Regions from separate parts of the Kitasatospora sp. NPDC054939 genome, predicted to be linked through region 1. Evidence: riboswitches for the same ligand, from Rfam matches in the RefSeq annotation. Region 1 holds a riboswitch; the other holds the start of a gene.
What was found. A riboswitch is a leader RNA that binds a small molecule or an ion and turns the genes downstream of it on or off. The one in region 1 is predicted to bind glycine.
Positions count from the first base shown of each region.

Region 2: linked by a shared signal. The riboswitch ahead of gcvT (glycine cleavage system aminomethyltransferase GcvT) and the one ahead of gcvP (aminomethyl-transferring glycine dehydrogenase) in region 1 are both predicted to bind glycine.

Region 1 is NZ_JBSGXP010000032.1:14,103-21,760, forward strand. It holds gene ACWGB8_RS12270 (PRC and DUF2382 domain-containing protein) at 154-1,380, opposite strand; glycine riboswitch at 1,606-1,709, shown strand; gene gcvP (aminomethyl-transferring glycine dehydrogenase) at 1,949-4,849, shown strand; gene ACWGB8_RS12280 (DUF5999 family protein) at 4,980-5,171, opposite strand; gene ACWGB8_RS12285 (hypothetical protein) at 5,529-6,101, opposite strand; gene ACWGB8_RS12290 (glutamate--cysteine ligase) at 6,473-7,658, shown strand, end outside.
Region 2 is NZ_JBSGXP010000001.1:43,055-50,712, reverse strand. It holds gene glyA (serine hydroxymethyltransferase) at 1-1,130, opposite strand, end outside; gene gcvH (glycine cleavage system protein GcvH) at 1,217-1,597, opposite strand; gene gcvT (glycine cleavage system aminomethyltransferase GcvT) at 1,686-2,807, opposite strand; glycine riboswitch at 2,902-3,020, opposite strand; glycine riboswitch at 3,021-3,126, opposite strand; gene ACWGB8_RS00185 (enhanced serine sensitivity protein SseB) at 3,279-4,106, shown strand; gene ACWGB8_RS00180 (enhanced serine sensitivity protein SseB C-terminal domain-containing protein) at 4,262-5,194, shown strand; gene ACWGB8_RS00175 (ABC transporter permease) at 5,696-6,685, shown strand; gene ACWGB8_RS00170 (ABC transporter substrate-binding protein) at 6,749-7,658, shown strand, end outside.

The sequences.
Region 1 (7,658 bases):
GGTTGGTTCCTCCCGTACATAGTGAATGAACTGAAATAACCATGCAGGGAGATACTTCAGTGTGTCAAATATCGATTGGTGAAGCTTTGGCAAAGTGGCGGGGCCCCGGACCGTGACCGGTCCGGGGCCCCGTGCCGCTCGCGCGCCGCGCCGTCAGACCAGCGGCCGCAGCGGCGCCGGCCGGCCCTCGCCACCGGTGGGCGGAGTGGACTCCGGGGCGCTGTGCCCGGACGCGGGCATGGGCGCCGCGGCGGCCGTGTTGTCGTGCACCTCGACGTGCTCGCGGCGCAGTTCGTCCCGCACCACCTCCTCCGCCGTGTAGCGCTCGACCACCAGGCGGACCCGCTCGATCGGGGCCAGGTACTTGCGCACCACCGGACGCTCCTCGCGCAGCGTGACCTCCTCGACCGCCTCGGCGATCTCCTTGTCGGTCAGCGCCGCCCGCTCGGCCTCGCCGACCGGCATCCGCTCCACCCGGACCCGCTCGCGGACCACCGCGACCCGGCGCTCCACCGCCTCGCTGGTGACGTACTTGCGCAGCTTGGCCGTGCCCAGGATGTGCCACTCGGTGGTGATGTCCAGCCGCTCCTCGCGGCAGGTGATCTCGACCGGGCCGCCGGGCGCGGACCCGGCCGGGCCGACGGCGTGCACCGGCTCGGCGGCCCGGACCGGTTCGGCGGTGCGGCCCTGCTCGGGGGCGGCGACCGGGCGGACGTTGGCCTCGGCGGGCCGGTCGAGACCGGGCTTGTCGAGGCCCGGCTTGTCGGTCAGGGGGACGGCGGGGGAGATCGGGGCGGACGCGGGCGGGGCGGTCTCGGTGACCTGGGGGACGGGCATGGTGGTCGCATTCGACGAGGTGGTGAAGGCCGCCGTCCGGGCGGTGGCGGCCGGGTCCGCGGCGCCGGCCGCGGAGTCGGAGGGGACGGAGCGGGGCGGCTCCGTCGGACGGGCGGCTGCGGCGGCGGTCCCCGCGGCCGCAGCGGCGGCGGGGACCCCGGTGCCGGAACCGAAGTCCAGGTCGGCGGGCTGCGAACCGGAGCCGTCGCCGGCCGCCGGGCGCCCGTCCGCGGGGGTGTCCAACCCGTAGTAGCGGTACAGCTGGAGCTCCTGGGCGGGCGACAGGTGCTGGCCGACCCCGAAGTCCGGGGACTCCTTGACCAGCGACTTGTCGTACGGCACCCGCAGTTCGTCGCCGGAGAACTCGCTGGTGGTCAGCGGGACGAAGGCGTCCCGGCCGAAGATGCCGGTCCGGACGGCGGCCCACTCCGGCTGGCCGGTGGCGTCGTCCAGGTACACCTCGTCGACCGTGCCGATCTTGTCTCCGTTGCGGTCGACCGCCTTGTGGCCGATGAGGTCCCGCGGGTCGATGTCGGTCTGCACTCTGTTCCTCCAGTGCGCTGCTCCTGCGGAACCCCCGCAGGCTGACGGCTGGAGGGCCCTTCCCATCCGCCACTTCACACCAAAAGCCATCAACCGGACGCGCGCGAGCCGGGAGCGCTCCTCGGGGCCGGGCACTGGGCCGTCCGGGTCACCCGCGGGAACGGCCGAGTGACGAGGCGCACCCGTGATCCGAGGGGCTTGCGCTGGTACCCTGGGCGCGACTGCCGAGCCCGCTCGGGAGAGTCCCCGCCGGCGGAAGCCGCTGGTCGGGGCGCCGAAGGAGCAAACCCTCCCCGGAATCTCTCAGGCATCCGTACCGTGCGGGGTAGGTCACTCTGGAAAGCAGGGCAGGACCGACGGCGAGGGAGCCGACGGCCACCACCCTCACCGACGGTGCAAGCCGGCGGCGCGCAGACCGTGCGCCGTGCGGGCGAAGCTCTCAGGTCCCGATGACAGAGGGGGAGGCCTGTCGGGTTCGTTCGCCCGGGTCGATTTGCCGCCCCCCAGCGGTGACGGCCGTCCGGCGTGCGTACCCCCGCCGGTCCGTGACCAGGAGGCCTCGACCACCATGAACGCCCAGCCGAACCCGGGACGTCCCACCAGCCCCGCGACCCTCAGCGAACTCGAACAGGCCAGCCCCTTCGAGAACCGCCACATCGGACCCGACGCCGCCGCGCAGGAGAAGATGCTGGCCCACATCGGCTACGGCTCCCTGGACGAGCTCGCCGCCACCGCCGTCCCCGAGGCGATCCGCTCCATCACCGCCCTGGACCTGCCCGCCGGCCGCAGCGAGGCCCAGGTCCTCGCCGAGCTGCGCGAGCTGGCCGGCCGCAACACCGTCCTCCAGCCGATGATCGGCCTGGGCTACTACGGCACCTTCACTCCGCCGGTGATCCTGCGCAACGTGCTGGAGAACCCGGCCTGGTACACCGCCTACACGCCGTACCAGCCGGAGATCTCGCAGGGCCGCCTGGAGGCGCTGCTCAACTTCCAGACCCTGGTCTCCGACCTGACCGGCCTGCCCACCTCGGGCTCCTCGCTGCTCGACGAGAGCACCGCCGCCGCCGAGGCGATGGCGCTCGCCCGCCGCGTCACCAAGGTCAAGGGCGGTGTCTTCCTGGTCGACGCCGAGACCCTGCCGCAGACCGTCGCCGTCATCGAGACCCGCGCCGAGCCGACCGGCGTCGAGGTCGTCGTCGCCGACCTGTCCGCGGGCATCCCGGCCGAGATCGCCGAGCGCGGCGTCTTCGGCGTGCTGCTGCAGTACCCGGGCGCCACCGGCGTGGTCCGCGACCTCACCGCCGTCATCGAGCAGGCGCACGGCCTCGGCGCGATCGTCGCCGTCGCCGCCGACCTGCTGGCGCTGACCCTGCTGAAGTCCCCGGGCTCGCTCGGCGCCGACATCGCCTGCGGCACCTCGCAGCGCTTCGGCGTGCCGATGGGCTTCGGCGGCCCGCACGCCGGCTACCTCTCGGTGCGCGCCGAGTACGCCCGCTCGCTGCCCGGCCGCCTGGTCGGCGTCTCCGTCGACGCGGACGGCAACCGTGCCTACCGCCTCGCCCTGCAGACCCGCGAGCAGCACATCCGCCGCGAGAAGGCCACCTCCAACATCTGCACCGCCCAGGTGCTGCTCGCCGTGATGGCCTCGATGTACGCCGTCTACCACGGCCCGGACGGCCTGGCCGACATCGCCCGCCGCACCCACCGCTACGCCGCCGCGCTCGCCGAGGGCCTGCGCGCCGGCGGGGTCGAGCTGCTGCACGGCGAGTTCTTCGACACCGTCACCGCGGTCGTCCCCGGCCGCGCCGCCGAGATCGCCGCCGCCGCCCGCGCCAACGGCGTCAACGTCCACCAGGACGGCGAGGACCGCATCTCGGCCTCCACCGACGAGACCACCACCCGCGAGCACCTGGCCGCCGTCTGGGCCGCGTTCGGCGTCGAGGGCGTCGAGGTGGCCGAGTCCGCCGACGCGCTGCCCGTCGGCCTGCTGCGCGAGGACGACTACCTCACCCACCCGGTCTTCCACAGCCACCGCTCCGAGACCGCCATGCTGCGCTACCTGCGCCGCCTGTCGGACCGCGACTACGCGCTGGACCGCGGCATGATCCCGCTGGGCTCCTGCACCATGAAGCTCAACGCGACCACCGAGATGGAGCCGGTGACCTGGCCCGAGTTCGGCCAGCTGCACCCGTTCGCGCCGGTCGACCAGGCCGCGGGCTTCCTCACCCTGATCCGCCAGCTGGAGCAGCAGCTGGTCGAGGTGACCGGGTACGACGCGGTCTCCATCCAGCCGAACGCCGGCTCCCAGGGCGAGCTGGCCGGTCTGCTGGCCGTCCGCGCCTACCACCGCGCCAACGGCGACACCGGTCGCGACGTCTGCCTGATCCCGTCCTCCGCGCACGGCACCAACGCGGCCTCCGCCGTGATGGCCGGCATGCGGGTCGTCGTGGTGAAGACGCTGGTCGACGGCGACGTGGACGTCGAGGACCTCAAGGCGAAGATCGAGAAGCACCGCGACGAGCTGTCGGTGCTGATGGTCACCTACCCGTCCACGCACGGCGTGTACGAGACCGAGATCACCGAGATCTGCGCCATGGTGCACGAGGCCGGCGGCCAGGTGTACGTCGACGGCGCCAACCTGAACGCCCTGGTCGGCCTCGCCAAGCCGGGCAAGTTCGGCGCGGACGTCTCGCACCTGAACCTGCACAAGACCTTCTGCATCCCGCACGGCGGCGGCGGCCCGGGCGTCGGCCCGGTCGCGGTCCGCGCCCACCTGGCGCCGTACCTGCCGAACCACCCGCTGCAGGCGGAGGCCGGCCCGGCCACCGGCGTCGGCCCGATCTCGGCCGCGCCCTGGGGCTCGGCGGCGATCCTGCCGATCTCCTGGGCGTACGTGCGCCTGATGGGCGGCGAGGGCCTCAAGCGCGCCACCCAGGTCGCGGTGCTGAACGCGAACTACATCGCCAAGCGCCTGGCCCCGCACTTCCCGGTGCTCTACACCGGCCCCGGCGGCCTGGTCGCGCACGAGTGCATCATCGACCTGCGCACGCTCACCAAGGAGACCGGCGTGACGGTGGACGACATCGCCAAGCGCCTGATCGACTACGGCTTCCACGCGCCGACGATGTCCTTCCCGGTGGCCGGCACGCTGATGATCGAGCCCACCGAGTCCGAGGACCTGCACGAGATCGACCGCTTCTGCGAGGCGATGATCGAGATCCGTGCGGAGATCGACAAGGTCGGCTCCGGCGAGTGGGCCGCGGACGACAACCCGCTGCGCAACGCCCCGCACACCGCCGCCACCCTGGCCGGCGACTGGGCGCACGGCTACTCGCGCCAGGAGGCGGTCTTCCCGGCCGGCGTCAACCCGGCCGACAAGTACTGGCCGCCGGTGAGCCGGATCGACGGCGCGTACGGCGACCGCAACCTGGTCTGCTCCTGCCCGCCGCTGGACGAGTACGGCGCCTGACGCCACCTGCCGCCCGACCCGGACGGCATGCGACAGGGCCCCGGCGGAACGTTCCGCCGGGGCCCTGCCCGTGTGCCGGTACTGCGGTCGCGGCCCCCTGTGGTGACGGCTGCCCCCGTCGGCGCGGCGCTCAGGCCGCGAAGGCGGCGGGGCGGCGCGGGGCGATCACCCGGCCGTCGGGCAGCAGCTCGCCGGTGTCCTCGAAGAGCAGGACGCCGTTGCAGAGCAGGCTCCAGCCCTGCTCCGGGTGGCAGGCCACCGGCTCGGCCGCCTCGCGGTCCTCGGACTCGGCCGACGGGCACTCAGGACGGTGCTGGCACATACGCGTACCCTCGCTTCGCGTTGCGATCCTCCCCGTGGACGCGGTCGCCGCCGGTTCAACCGTCGCCGCCGCCGCGGTAGTCGGACCTGTCCGGCCGGCCCAGGTGTGGACCGGCTCTCCTGTGGGTAGGACAGGTGGTCCTTCCACGCTGGTTCCCAGTGTCGGCATCCGGGGACGTTCGCGCAGCAATTTCGTGACATGCGCCACAACTCCCGGGCAGAGATCACCCGTTCAGATGGCTTTGGGCCGAAAGCAGTACCGGACGGGCCATCCGGTGACTGACCCCTTCGGGTCATACCGGATGGCCCGTCCGGGTGGCGGGCTCACAGGTGCACGGACGGGAGGGACTCCCGGGACTCAGGAGAAGCCGAGCAGCATCGGCTTTTCGAGCGCCGGACGGGCCAGCAGGGCGAGCAGATCGTCGGCGGGGTAGGCCCGGTGCGCGGTGACGCCGAGCGGGGCGGGCGCCAGCGGGATCAGCAGGTCGCCCTCGGTGCCGGTGTCCGGCCCGTGCAGCCACAGCGCGGTGGCGTACTGGCCGGGGAAGGTCAGCAGCCGGGGCTGCCGGCGCACCCGGGAGGACTGGGCGAGCTGCCAGGCCTGCCGCAGCGCCCGGACGGTGGAGTCCAGGTAGGGGCCGGCGGTGAAGTGGGAGAAGGCGTGCCCCTCGACGGCCTGCACCACCTCGGCCGCGGCGACCACCTCGGCGCCGTCCTTGATCAGGAAGCGCCAGCCCGTCCGCCGGGCCGCCGCGAGCGAGGGCCGCGGCCCCTCCAGGACGTGGACGGCGAGCGGGTGTGCGGGGAGCAGGGAGCCGACCGGATGGCGCAGCGCTGCGGCGGCCGGTTGGCGCAGGGCGGTCTCCGAGTCGAGCGCGGCGAGCACCGCGCGCAGGGCGCTGGGTGGGGGCTGGGGGGTCTGCAGAGTCATGGCGGGGTCGCCTCTCCGTGCGAGATCGGCGTGCGAGTGCGGCATACCGGCGTGGCGCGGTGTGTCTTCGGTGACGGGACCTGGCCGTGTCCGGTTGTGCATGATCGCGGTGCGGGCGCGGGGCTGCCGTCGACGAGGGTCTCGGATCGGCAGTGGGACCGGGCCGGAGCGCGCAGTGCGAATTCAATCGAACAGGTGCGCAGGGTGACCTGTTTATCACAGGCGGTGGCGTCGGGCAAGTCGGCAGTTGCGCTGAAACACCATCAGATTCCTTGCATTGCAAGCCGTTCGAAGCTCTCGGGTATCGATCTTCGGGGTGGGCATGATGCTTGCACGGTCGGCCGGTCGGCCGGCCCCGGAGGAGGGGACCCATGGGCGAGAAGGTCGTGGCGACGCGGGCGGACCTGTCGGACCGGCAGCTCTACCGGCGCAAGCTGCAGTCCTGTCTCGACGCGCTGGCACGGATGCTGCGCGAGGACCGCTTCGACCGACCGCGGGGCGTGATGGGGCTGGAGATCGAGCTCAACCTGGCCGACGAGCAGGGCCTGCCGGTGATGCGCAACGCCCAGGTGCTCAGTTCGATCGCCTCCAGCGACTTCCAGACCGAGCTGGGCCAGTTCAACATCGAGGTCAACATCGCCCCCCACCGGCTCTGCGGCCACGTGCTGGACGAACTGCGGGAGGAGATCGACACCGGCCTGCGCTACGCCGACCGCAAGGCCGCCGAGGTCGGCGCGCGGATCGTCATGGTCGGCATCCTGCCGACCCTGGAGAACGACCACACCGGGCTCGACGCGATGTCCCACAACCAGCGCTACAGCCTGCTCAGCGACCAGATCCTGGCCGCCCGGGGCGAGGACATCACGCTCGACATCGAGGGCGTCGAACGGCTCCAGCTGGAGTCCATCACGATGGTGGCCGAGGCCGCCGCGACCTCCTTGCAACTGCACCTCCAGGTCACCCCCGAGCGGTTCTCCTCGGTCTGGAACGCCGCCCAGGCGCTCTGCGCACCGCAGCTGGCACTGGGCGCCAACTCGCCCTTCCTGTTCGGCCGGGAGCTGTGGCGGGAGACCCGGCCGGTGCTGTTCCAGCAGGCCTGCGACACCCGTTCGGCGGAGCTCAAGGCCCAGGGCGTGCGCCCGATCACCTGGTTCGGCGAACGCTGGGTCGATTCGGCGTACGACCTGTTCGAGGAGAACCTGAAGTACTTCCCGGCCCTGCTGCCGATCTGCGACGACGAGGACCCGGTCAAGGTACTGGCCTCCGGCGGAGTGCCCCGGCTGGCCGAGATGCGGCTGCACAACGGGACCATCTACCGGTGGAACCGCCCGGTCTACGACGTCAGCGGCGGCGTGCCGCACCTGCGGGTGGAGAACCGGGCGCTGCCGGCCGGGCCGACGGTGGTCGACACCCTGGCGAACGCCGCCTTCTACTACGGGCTGGTACGGGTGCTGGCCGAGCAGTCCCGGCCGATCTGGACCCGGCTGCCCTTCGCCCAGGCCGACGCCAACTTCCAGCAGGCCTGCCGCCACGGCATCGACGCGGTGCTGCAGTGGC
Region 2 (7,658 bases), on a different contig from region 1:
AAGCCGCGGGTGGCGAGGGCCGGGGTGCCGATGCGCAGGCCGGAGGTCACCATCGGCGGGCGCGGGTCGTTCGGGATCGCGTTCCGGTTGACGGTGATGCCGACCTCGTGGAGGCGGTCCTCGGCCTGCTGGCCGTCGAGCTGGCTGTTGCGCAGGTCGACCAGGACGAGGTGCACGTCGGTGCCGCCGGAGAGGACCGAGACGCCGGCCTCGGCGACGTCGGCCTGCAGCAGGCGCTCGGCGAGGATCTTCGCGCCGTCCAGGGTGCGCTGCTGGCGCTCCTTGAACTCCTCCGAGGCGGCGACCTTGAAGGCCACGGCCTTGGCGGCGATCACGTGCTCCAGCGGGCCGCCCTGCTGGCCGGGGAAGACCGCGGAGTTGATCTTCTTGGCGTGCTCGGCCTTGCAGAGGATGACGCCGCCGCGCGGGCCGCCCAGGGTCTTGTGGGTCGTGGTGGTGACCACGTCCGCGTACGGCACCGGGTTGGGGTGCAGGCCCGCGGCGACCAGGCCGGCGAAGTGGGCCATGTCGACCATGAGCAGGGCGCCGACCTCGTCCGCGATCCGGCGGAAGGCGGCGAAGTCCAGCTGGCGGGGGTAGGCGGACCAGCCGGCGATGATCAGCTTGGGCTGGTGCTCCTTGGCGAGGCGCTCGACCTCGGCCATGTCGACCTGGCTGGTCTTCTCGTCGACGTGGTACGCGACCACGTTGTAGAGCTTGCCGGAGAAGTTGATCTTCATGCCGTGGGTCAGGTGACCGCCGTGGGCCAGGTTCAGGCCCAGGATGGTGTCGCCCGGCTTGATCAGCGCGAACATCGCGGCGGCGTTGGCCTGCGCGCCGGAGTGCGGCTGGACGTTGGCGTGCTCGGCGCCGAACAGGGCCTTGATCCGGTCGATGGCGATCTGCTCGGCCACGTCCACGTGCTCGCAGCCGCCGTAGTAGCGGCGACCGGGGTAGCCCTCGGCGTACTTGTTGGTGAGCACCGAGCCCTGGGCCTCCATGACCGCCACCGGGGCGAAGTTCTCGGAGGCGATCATTTCCAGGGTGGTCTGCTGGCGGTGCAGCTCGGCGTCGACCGCGGCGGCGATCTCCGGGTCGAGGGCGTGCAGGGACTGGTTGAGAACCGTCATGGTGTGGTCTTCCCGGGGAGGAGAGAGGTCGGGGACGGTCGGCGCGGGGGCGGCCGCCGCGCTGCGGCCGCCCCGGCGCGGACGGCTCAGGCCTCGGGGTTGGTCAGGGCCTGGTACTCGTCGGCGCTCAGCAGCTTGCCGGTGGACTCGACACGGACCTTGAACAGCCAGCCGGTCTCGAACGGGTCGCTGTTGACCAGGCTGTTGTCGTCCGCGACGGCCTCGTTGACCTCGACGACCTCGCCGGTCACCGGGGAGTACAGGTCGCTGACCGACTTGGTGGACTCCAGCTCGCCACAGGTCTCACCGGCCTCGACCGTGGAGCCGACCTCGGGGAGCTGCACGTAGACGATGTCACCGAGGGCGTCGGCGGCGTGCTTGGTGATGCCGATCGTCGAGACACCGTCGACGGCGGCGGTCAGCCACTCGTGGTCCTCGGTGTACTGCAGGTGCTGGGGGTTGCTCATGATGTCATTCTCCAGGATGGGAAGCGGGTACGACGAAGCGGTCCGGCGGCCGGACGGCGTTCGGTGACGGGGAGGGGCGGCCGACGGCTCAGCGGGCGCGCTTGTAGAACGGCAGCGCCACGACCTGCACCGGCTCGTGCTTGCCGCGCACGTCCACGGCCACGGTGGTGCCGGGGGCGGCGTGGGCGGCGTCCACGTACGCGATGGCGATCGGCTTGCCCAGGGTGGGGGAGGGGGCGCCGGAGGTGATGCGGCCGATCGGCTCGCCCTCGGTGGAGACCACGGTGTACTCGGCGCGCGGCACCCGCTTGCCCTCGGAGACCAGGCCGACCAGCACCCGCGGCGGGTTGGTCTCGGCCTCGGCGGCGGCCTTCTCCAGGGCCTTGCGGCCGATGAACGCGCCCTCGTTGGTGGTCTTGTCGAAGCGGACGACCCGGCCGAGGCCGGCGTCGAACGGGGTCAGGTCGGTGGAGAGCTCGTGCCCGTACAGCGGCATGCCCGCCTCCAGGCGCAGGGTGTCGCGGCAGGACAGACCGCAGGGGACCAGGCCGCGGCCGGAGCCGGCCTCGGTCAGCGCGCCCCAGATCGCCTCGGCGTCGACCGGCTTGCAGAAGATCTCGAAGCCGTCCTCGCCGGTGTAGCCGGTGCGGGCGAGCAGCACCTCGCGGCCGGCGACCTGCGCCGGGAGGATCGCGTAGTACTTCAGGCCGGGCAGGTCGGCGTCGGTGGTGTCGGCCAGGATCGCGGTGGCCTCCGGGCCCTGCACGGCGATCAGCGAGTAGGTGTCGCGGTCGTCGGTGACGACGGCGTTGAAGCCCTTGGCGCGGCCGATCAGCTCGTCGAGCACCAGCTGGGCGTTGGAGGCGTTGGCGACGACGAGGTAGGAGTCCTCGCGCAGGCGGTAGACGATCAGGTCGTCCAGGATGCCGCCGTCCTCGGCGCAGATCATGGTGTAGCGGGCGCGCAGGACGCCCAGCGCGGAGACGAAGCCGACCAGCGCGTGGTCCAGCATCTCGCCGGCCTGCGGGCCGGTGATGGTGATCTCGCCCATGTGGGAGAGGTCGAAGAGGCCGGCCTTGGTGCGGACGGCGAGGTGCTCCTCGCGCTCGCTGCCGTAGCGCAGCGGCATGTCCCAGCCGGCGAAGTCGGTCATGGTGGCGCCGAGGCTGCGGTGCAGCGCGTCGAGCGCGGTGAGGCGGAGGGACGACATGGCCTGGAACTCCTCGGTCTGGGCACTCAGGTGTGCGCACGCGGGACCGGTCCCGGTCGGGGACCCGACCTGCGCGCGGGCATGCGGCGGCGGGGTCTCCCCATCTGTCGTCGGACCTGAGAGCTTCACCGCGAGCATGTCCTGGTAGACAGCATGGCGGCTTGCACCGTGGGTGGGCGCACGGCAGGGCCGTGTTCCGCTTTCCAGATGTGCCTCGCCCGTGCGGTAGGGGTGCCTGAGAGATTCCGGGGAGGACTTGCTCCTTCGGCGCCGGCTGTGCCGCCTGTCGGGGCACTCCGGACTCTCCCGCGCGGGTTCGAGCGGCCGGTATGGAGTTGGAGTGTCGGCGCGGCCGGAACGGACGCGCGGACGCGCACATCATGGCACGTCCGGCGGCGCGACACGAGAGGGGGTGGGCCCGGCCCGCTAGGCTGCACCGCAGTCGGCGAGCAGAGGCGGGTACAGGGGCGGATGGCGTTTCCGGTGGAGCAGCAGGGTCCGGGGGAGCACGGCCCGGGGCAGCAGGGGCAGGAGTGGGGCGCCCCGCAGGCGCCCCCGCAGGGCGGCCCGTGGCCGTCGAACGAGCTGGAGCAGGTGCTCACCGCCGCGCTGGGCGACCCGGGCGCGACGCCGCGGGTGATCGAGGTGCTGGCCCGCAGCCAGGTGTGGATCCCGCTGCCGGCCGGGGCCGACCCGCAGGGCCAGGGGCTGGACCTGCCGACGATCGAGCTGGCGGGCGCCCCGTACGTGCCGGTCTTCTCCTCCCAGGAGGTGTTCCTCCAGCAGGCGCCCGGGATGGCCTTCGCGATAGCCCCGGCCTGGGAGTTCGCCCGCGGGCTGCCGCTGGGCGTGGGCATCGCGGTCAACCCGCAGGCGCCGGTGGGCATCCCGGTGCCGCCGGAGGGCGTGGCCGAGCTGCGGCGCGGGCCGCGCGAGGACCGCTGGGAGGCCGAGGGCATGCCGCCCGGCGGGCGGGTGGCGCTGCGCGAGCCGGTGCCGGGCGAGGACCCGGAGCACTTCCTGGCCGCGGCCCGCGCCGAACTGGCTCAGCTGCCCGGGGTGCTGACCGCGCGGCGGGCGCTGGCCAGCGTCGAGGGCGAGCCGACGGTGCTGTTCGTGGGGGTGCAGCTGGACCTGGCCGCCCCGGCGGACCCGGTCGCGGTGAACGAGGCCCTGGGCCGGGCGCTGGGAACCGCCCCGCTGCCCGGCGGCGTCCACCTCGTACTGCTCGACCTCGTCGACGACCCGGTGGTCGAGTGGCTGCTCAACCGGGTACAGCCGTTCTGGACGCGGATGTGACACCGGCCCGCGGGCACGTCGCCGTGGCGGCCGTCTGCGGTGCCGCATAGGGTGCGTGCGGAGACCCCCGGCGGGACCGGGGCCTCCGACAGGCGGAGGACTCCGGAGACACCGGGCGGGTCGGCGAGGAAGAAGAGGCGCAGCGAGGTGGGCGCATGAGTGCGGGAGCGGTAGCGGGCGGTGCACCGGGGCCCTGGGGCCAGGCACCCGCCGGGCGCCCCGGCGCGGATCCGGGCGTGCTGGAGCGCGCCCTGCGCGAGGTGGCGCCGGAGCGCTACGAGGCGTACGAAGCCCTGCTCCAGGCGCTGGCCGCGGGCCAGGTGTGGATGCTGCTCTGGCACGGTTCGCCGGGCAGCCCGGACGCCCAGTACGGGAACATGGAGGTGAGCGGCCACGGCTACGCGCCGGCCGTCACCTCGCCCGAGCAGCTGGCCGCCAGCGGCTGGGCGCGGGCGCACGAGGTGATCTCGGGCCGGGAGATCGCCTCCACGCTGTACCGGATGCGCTGGGGCCTGTGGCTGAACCCGCACGCGCCCGGCGGCGGGGTCGGGGTGCCGTGGGCGGACCTGCGCCGGGTCGCGTCCGGGCTGGACCGGCTGCCGGCCGGGCCGCTGCGGCTGAGCGAACCGCAGGTGCAGGCGCAGCAGTTCTTCGCGGTGCTGGAGCGGCAGGCGGGCGAGGTGCGGGCGGTGCGCTCGCTGCGCCGGGCCTGGGTGCAGCCGGCCGTGGGCGAGCCGTACCTGGCCATCGGGCTCGACCTGTACGAGAGTTCGCCGCCGACCGTGGAGGCGGTGCGGGCGCTGATGCAGCGGGCGCTGGCAGTGGCGCCGGAGGGCCTGGCGGTCTCGACGGTGGCGATGAGCGACGAGTTCGACCCGGTGGCGCTCTGGATGCGGGCGCGGACGCGGCCGTTCTTCGACCGGGAGGCCGGGCACGGGCTGTCGCAGCAGGCAGCGTACCCGCCGGTCCCGCCGCCGCCGTACGCCTCGCAGGCGGGGTACCCGTACGGGCCGCAGCAGCCGGCGCCGTCCTGGCCGGGTGCGCAGCCGCCGCCGCAGCAGCCGTGGCCGGGGTACCCCGGGCGCTGAGCCGACCCGCCCCCGGGGAGCGGCCGGCCGGCGCGGAAACCGCCGGCGGATACCCCGGGCATTCAACTCCAAACACCGGAAGCCGATCTGATGATTCATCGGATCGGCTTCCCTGCTGTCACAGGACAATATTCCTGCCACCTGCGTTCGCCATCTTGACATGCATGTAACAGCTGTGTGAAGAGGGATATACCGAAGATCGGGGAGTGCATGCGTACAGATCACAGTTGGGCATCTGTCGGTTGTCAGGGCTGGCGCAAGCCAGTTCGGATGGCAGAGAGTTCTGCGCAACGCACTGCGCGCAGGTAGGCCCCACAAAGGTGACGCGCACGCCGACCAGCACTTCCCCACGCGATGCCCATACCGCGTGGCAGCAGTACCGAGCTACTCCCGTACCGCTGTTGACACACCCGCACCTCCGCACGTCCGCACCAGCCGTACCGCCGAACCGGCGACCGGCACCCGTGGGCCGGCCACCGTCGGCGAGGGGACCAACTGACCATGACCGCACCCATCGAGACCACCGGAACCGCCCCCGAGGCCGGTCCCCCACCGGGCCCGCCGAAGACCATCGAAGGCCGTTCCCTCAGCCAGATCGCCTGGCTGCGCTTCAAGCGCGACAAGGCCGCCGTCGCCGGCGGCGTGGTCGTCATCCTGCTGGTACTGCTCGCGGTGCTGGCCAAGCCGATCCAGGCCGTCTTCGGGCTCGACCCGGACGCCCTCAACCAGGACCTGCTGGACGTCGACCTCGGCGGCATCCCGTACGGCGACTGGGGCGGCATGAGCCTCGATCACCCGCTGGGCGTCGACCCCGGGTTCGGCCGCGACCTCCTCTCCCGCATCATCGAGGGCTCCTGGGTCTCCCTGCTGGTGGCCTTCGGCGCGACCGTGCTGTCCAACGTGATCGGCACCGTGCTCGGCGTCATCGCCGGCTACTACGGCGGCTGGGTGGACACCGTGATCAGCCGGCTGATGGACACCTTCCTGGCCTTCCCGCTGCTGCTCTTCGCGATCTCGATCTCGGCCTCGCTGCAGGGCGGCGCGTTCGGCCTGAAGGGCCTGCCGCTGCACATCACCGTGCTGATCTTCGTGATCGGCTTCTTCAACTGGCCCTACATGGGCCGGATCGTGCGCGGCCAGACGCTCTCGCTGCGCGAACGGGAGTTCGTGTACGCGGCCCGCAGCCTCGGCGCCCGCGGCCCGTTCATCCTGTTCAAGGAACTGCTGCCGAACCTGGTCGGCCCGATCCTGGTCTACTCGACCCTGCTGATCCCGACCAACATCCTCTTCGAGGCCGGCCTCAGCTTCCTCGGCGTCGGCATCCAGCCCCCGCAGTCCTCCTGGGGCGGCATGCTCAGCGACGCGATCAAGTACTACCAGGTGGACCCGCAGTACATGGTGGTCCCCGGTCTGGCGATCTTCCTGACGGTGCTCGCCTTCAATCTGCTGGGCGACGGGCTGCGTGACGCCCTCGACCCGCGCAGCAACTGACGTCACGTCAGGCATCTGGTACCGACCCACTTCCTCACGTCCTCCAAGGGGTTGATCTCACCCATGCGCAGGTCCCGCAGCATCGCGCTGACCGCAGTGGCGGCGGCTGCCGTCCTGGTCGTCAGCGGCTGTTCCAGCGACGCCAAGAAGAGCGGTGGTGACAGCAAGGGCACCAACAGCTCGGGCGCCGGCGCCAACGCCGCCACCAGCAAGATCGTGAACGCCTCGGACAAGCAGGGCGGCACGGTGGTCTACGAGCACAGCGACGTGCCGGACTCGTTCGACCCGGGCAACACGTACTACGCGTACATGTACAACTTCTCGCGCCTGTACGCCCGCCCGCTGACCACCTTCAAGCCGGCCGCCGGCCCCGACGGCAACACCCTCGTCCCGGACCTCGCCGAGTCCCTCGGCCAGGCCAGCGACGGCGGCAAGACCTGGACGTACAAGCTCCGCAAGGGCCTCAAGTACGACGACGGCACGCCGATCACGTCCAAGGACGTGAAGCACGCCGTCCAGCGCGCCGGCGGGTTCGCCGCGGACGTCTTCTCCAACGGTCCGACCTACTTCAAGGAGAAGCTGGTCGACAACGAGACGCCGTACCAGGGCCCGTACAAGGACAAGAGCCCCGAGGGCCTGAAGTCCATCGAGACGCCGGACGACCAGACGATCGTCTTCCACCTCAAGGAGGCGTTCGCGGACTTCGACTACCTGGTGAGCACCCCGCAGACCGCGCCGGTGCCGCAGGCCAAGGACGACGGTGCCGACTACGTCAAGCACATCGTCTCCAGCGGCAGCTACAAGTTCGAGAGCTACGAGCAGGACAAGCAGGTCGTCCTGGTCAAGAACCCGAACTGGTCGGCCGACAGCGACCCGATCCGCAAGCAGCTCGCGGAGAAGATCGTCGTCAAGCTGAAGGTCGCGCAGTCGACCATCGACCAGGACCTCATGTCCGGCGCCGCCACCGTCGACC